Regions from separate parts of the Microbacterium sp. NPDC087592 genome, predicted to be linked through region 1. Evidence: predicted binding sites of a transcription regulator. Region 1 holds the regulator's gene; the other holds the start of a gene.
What was found. The regulator LexA, encoded in region 1, represses DNA repair genes until DNA is damaged. The targets are predictions, from matches to a motif close to TCGAACANNTGTTCGA.
Positions count from the first base shown of each region.

Region 2: the regulator LexA is predicted to act here: its motif matches at 1,575-1,590, upstream of recA (recombinase RecA).

Region 1 covers NZ_JBIUWT010000004.1:250,866-253,329, forward strand. The annotation lists gene ACIOTO_RS19420 (prolyl oligopeptidase family serine peptidase) at 1-386, opposite strand, end outside; gene lexA (transcriptional repressor LexA) at 408-1,094, opposite strand; gene ACIOTO_RS19430 (LysM peptidoglycan-binding domain-containing protein) at 1,385-1,753, shown strand; gene ACIOTO_RS19435 (histidinol-phosphate transaminase) at 1,820-2,464, shown strand, end outside.
Region 2 covers NZ_JBIUWT010000003.1:252,281-254,744, reverse strand. The annotation lists gene recA (recombinase RecA) at 329-1,378, opposite strand; gene ACIOTO_RS17545 (DUF3046 domain-containing protein) at 1,646-1,870, opposite strand; gene ACIOTO_RS17540 (helix-turn-helix domain-containing protein) at 1,891-2,199, opposite strand; gene ACIOTO_RS17535 (CinA family protein) at 2,341-2,464, opposite strand, start outside.

The sequences.
Region 1 (2,464 bases):
TCTTCGCGCACGGCGAGCAGACGGCCTCCCTGCACGCGCAGACCGCCGTGCGCGGGACCCACCGGTGTCAGCGGGACGGGCTCGGCACCGGCGACCAGTCGATGGACGCGCTGATCGCCGGCATCGACGAAGTACAGGACGCCTGCGGGATCGACGGTCCATGCCCCACCGCCATACTCGTGCACCCGGGAGCGAGCTCCCCAGGGGGAGGGGAGGATCTCGGCTCCGGAAGAGCTCCGCACCGTGACCCGCCCCTTCTCGGCGGGCACGGATTCTCCCCACCAGATCTCGGAGCCGACGAAGCGCGCCCCGTCGATGCGCGGGGAGGATGCCGCGACGGAGGCTGCGGAGAACGGAGAGGGCCAGGAACCGTGAGGCGACGACATGCATCGAGCCTATGGCTGACGTCAGACGGCGCGCAGCACCGCCACGACCTTGCCGAGCACCACGGACTCATCGCCGAGGATGGGCTCGAAAGAGGAGTTTCGGGGGAGGAGCCAGGTGTGGCCGTCGCGACGGCGCAGCACCTTGACCGTGGCCTCGCCGTCAAGCATCGCGGCCACGATCTCGCCGTTCTCCGCATTGTTCTGCGAGCGCACGACGACCCAGTCGCCGTCGCAGATCGCGGCGTCGATCATCGACTCGCCCGAGACCTTGAGCATGAAGAGGTCTCCCTTGCCCACCAGTTGCCGGGGGAGAGGGAAGATCTCCTCCACCTGCTGATCGGCGGTGATCGGCACGCCGGCGGCGATGCGACCGACCAGGGGCACGAGCGCCGCGTCGCCGACCGGAGTCGCAACGTCGGCGGGGTTCTCGCCGCTGGCGCCGGGGAGATCGATCAGGACCTCCATGGCACGGGTCTTGCCGGGGTCGCGTCGCAGGTAGCCGCTCAGTTCGAGCTGACCGAGTTGGTGGGTCACGCTCGACAGCGACTTCAGGCCGACGGCGTCTCCGATCTCCCGCATGCTCGGCGGGTAGCCGTGATGAGCGATGGAGTTCTGGATGACCTCGAGGATCGCCATCTGCTTGGGGCTCAGGCTCTTGCGGCGTCGCGTCCGCGGTGCCTCCGACTCGGGGGCCGAGTTCTCGCTCATGGTGCTCCTTAAGTGCGGTGTTCCGACGTCGCTCTTCGAATGTCGGAGGCCCGTGGTGTGGTGTTCTCATCGAAACCGTATCCGAGAAACGGCCCGATCTGGAAGATCTGTTCGAGCGTGTCGGCAGAATCGTGCATCCGGTTTCGAAGACAACTTGACAGATGTTCGAACTCGAAGATATCTTCGGTACGTAGCTTCGCATTCACGGCTCCCGGCCGAGGCGGGAATGCGAACGCTACGCCAACTTCCCCGGCAGCTTCACCGCTCCGGGACAGGCTAAGGAGCACCACATGAGCAGCATCGGCTTCAGCACCGCGGCAGTCATTCCGGCGTCGACCCGTCCTGCGACGCGACTCCGTCTGACCACGCGCGGTCGCGCCGTGCTGCTGGGGTTCGCCTCCGTGCCGCTCGCGATCGGCATCGCCTTCGCCGCACTCAGCGGTGGCAGTGCGATCGCCTCGGGCGCAGACACGGCAGCCGTCAGCGTCGAGACCGTGACCGTCATGCCCGGTGACACTCTCTGGTCGATCGCCACCGGTGTCGCCCCCGGTGCCGACCCGCGCGACGTCATCGGTGAGATCAGCCGCATGAACCTGCTGCGTGGCGGTGAGCTCCAGATCGGCCAGACGCTCGCCATCCCGGCCCAGTACGTGGATTGATCCCGTCGCGCCCGAGCTGCGGCAACTTTGCGTCATCGACTCGGGGTGCCGCTTAACATTGGAAGGGTGACCCTCTCCCTCAACGATCTCCCGCTACGCGACGATCTTCGCGGACTGACTCCGTACGGCGCTCCTCAGGCACCGCTCCCGATCGCCCTCAACGTGAACGAGAACACGCATCCCATTCCGGACGCGGTGGCGAGCGACATCCTCGACGACATCGCGCTCGCGATCCGTGATGTGAACCGTTATCCCGACCGGGAGTTCACCACTCTTCGCGAGTCGTTCGCAGAGTATCTGGGTCACGGCCTCACCCCGGAGCAGATCTGGGCGGGCAACGGCTCGAACGAGGTGCTCCAGCACATCCTGCAGGCCTTCGGCGGCCCCGGGCGCACGGCTTTCGGTTTCGCGCCGACCTACTCGATGTACCCGCTCATCGCACAGGGCACGGGCGCGCGGTGGATCCCCGGGACGAGGCAGCCCGACTACACGATCACACCGGAGGAGGCAGCGGAGCAGGTGCGCACCGCGGACCCCGACGTGATCATCCTGTGCACCCCGAACAATCCCACCGGCACCCCGCTCGGCCTGGACGTCGTCGAAGCCGTCTACGAGGCGGCGCGGGGCATCGTGATCGTCGACGAGGCCTACCAGGAGTTCGCACCGCACGACGCGCCTTCCGCGCTGACACTCCTCGAGGGGCGCCCGCGC
Region 2 (2,464 bases), on a different contig from region 1:
ACTCCCTGCGCGACGGGTGGGATCCCGAGCGCGTGAAGTCTCGGCGCGGTCTTCGATACTCCCGACCCAGCTCGGGCTGACGCCCCACGGGCGGGATGACGGTCGCTGGGGCTGCCGGACTGGGGCCGACTTTCGGCGCGAGAGGTGCGCCCTCGCGCATCCCATGTGGACCGCCACTGGCCTGCGTCACCGGGGCCCGCGGAAGAGTCGTCTGAGAGGTCATCGCCGCCAGGAGCGACAGCAAGCGGCTCGGCCTTCTTCACGGCGTGTCCGAAGAGCGGAATGATGGGGGCGATCCGGTCGGGATCGCCCCCACGAGTGTCACTCATCAGGCCGGACGACGCTCAGCGAGCTCGTCTGCTGCAGCAGGCACGGCGGCTGGTCCGCCGATGCCGAGCTTCTGCTTGATCTGCGTCTCGATCGCCAGCGCGATGTCGGGGTTGTTGAGCAGGAAAGTCCGTGCGTTCTCCTTGCCCTGCCCCAGCTGGTCGCCATCGTAGGTGTACCACGAGCCCGACTTCTTCACGATGGCGTGTTCGACGCCGAAGTCGATCAGGCTGCCCTCGCGAGAGATACCGACACCGTAGAGGATGTCGAACTCCGCCTGCTTGAAGGGCGGGGCCATCTTGTTCTTCACGACCTTGACCCTGGTGCGGTTTCCTACCGCGTCGGTGCCGTCCTTCAGCGTCTCGATACGGCGGATGTCCATGCGGACAGAGGCGTAGAACTTCAGCGCCTTACCACCGGCGGTCGTCTCGGGTGATCCGAAGAAGACACCGATCTTCTCGCGGAGCTGGTTGATGAAGATCATGGTCGTGTTCGTCTGGCTCAGACCACCGGTGAGCTTGCGCAGCGCCTGCGACATGAGACGTGCCTGCAGGCCCACATGCGAGTCACCCATCTCGCCCTCGATCTCCGCACGAGGCACGAGCGCCGCGACGGAGTCGATGACGATGAGGTCGATGGCACCGGAACGCACGAGCATGTCGGCGATCTCGAGCGCCTGCTCGCCGGTGTCGGGCTGAGAGACGAGAAGCGCGTCGATATCGACGCCGAGCTTCGCCGCGTAGTCGGGGTCGAGCGCGTGCTCGGCATCGATGAAGGCTGCGATGCCACCGCCACGCTGCGCGTTCGCGATCGCGTGCAATGTCAGCGTCGTCTTACCCGAGGACTCAGGTCCGTAGATCTCGACGATGCGGCCACGCGGGAGACCTCCGACGCCGAGGGCGACGTCGAGGGCGATGGAGCCGGTAGGGATGACGGCCACGGGGGCGCGCTCATCGCTGCCCAGCCGCATGACCGAGCCCTTTCCGAACTGACGATCGATCTGGGCGAGTGCGGTCTCGAGGGACTTCTCGCGGTCGGCGGGTGATGGCATGGTCTGCTCCTTCTGCGCGCGTGGTGCCGCCTGTAGGCTGTCGCGGCTCTCCCGGTTGGGAGGAACTCTCCGACAAGGCGTAATGGCTCTTCGGCTTGTTTCCACCGTAGGAGAGGCCACCGACATCGACGCCGAGAGCTCGCATACCGTGGAGAACAGATTCCCTGAACCACTTGTGCAGAAGACTACGCCCGCTTCGAACAGATCTTCGACGACACGCCGATCATCACAGGTCGTGTCCCGTAACCTGCGGACACCCTCCAGGGCTCAACGCCCTCGCGGCTCCTGCCGTCCGACGCCGTGCCGACGGTTCTCCGGAACATCCATCTCTGCGCAGAGCGCCAACCAGATCTCCCGCGGCGGCGTGCCGTCTTCCAGAGCTTCGAGCGCCGTACGGCCACGCAAGGCTGAAAGCCCGAGGTCGTTCACCAATGACGAGGCTCGCGCCTGGAACTCGGTGTCGACGGCGCGAAGGAACTCGCTACGACGCATCGCTCACCCGCATGCGAAGCTCAGTGCAGCGAGAGCTGAGGCTCGACCGACGCGACGAGGTCGTCCGGAACGACATCCGGGAAGACCTGAATGCCCTCGAGTACAGAGATACGGTCCCCGACCTCACGCATGATCGTCGAGATGGGCACGTCGAGAGCATCGGCGACGGATGCGAGGATCTCGCTCGACGCCTCCTTCTGGCCCCGCTCGACCTCACTGAGGTAGCCGAGCGCCACCGACGCTTTGCTCGCGACCTGCCGGAGCGTGCGCCCCTTCTGCAGGCGGAAGTCCCTCAGCACATCGCCGATTTCCTGTCGTACAAGAATCATCGGAACCTCCTCCCCATGTGATCGTTCGAGGTCTCCCCCGATGAGACAGCCAGTCTAGTACCCCTGACCTGCCCGAAATCTACCCCTGCACTCTGTGGTTTGAATGTGAGCACATCCGTAATAACCGACATCGGACCGTCACTATTCCTGGACGAACTCGAGCAATGTTTGGAGAGCCGCCACCACCGTCAGAGCGCGGATCGAATCACGGTCACCCTGCAGGTGCAGCGCCTTCGTCGACGAGCCGTCGGGCGTCACGATCCCG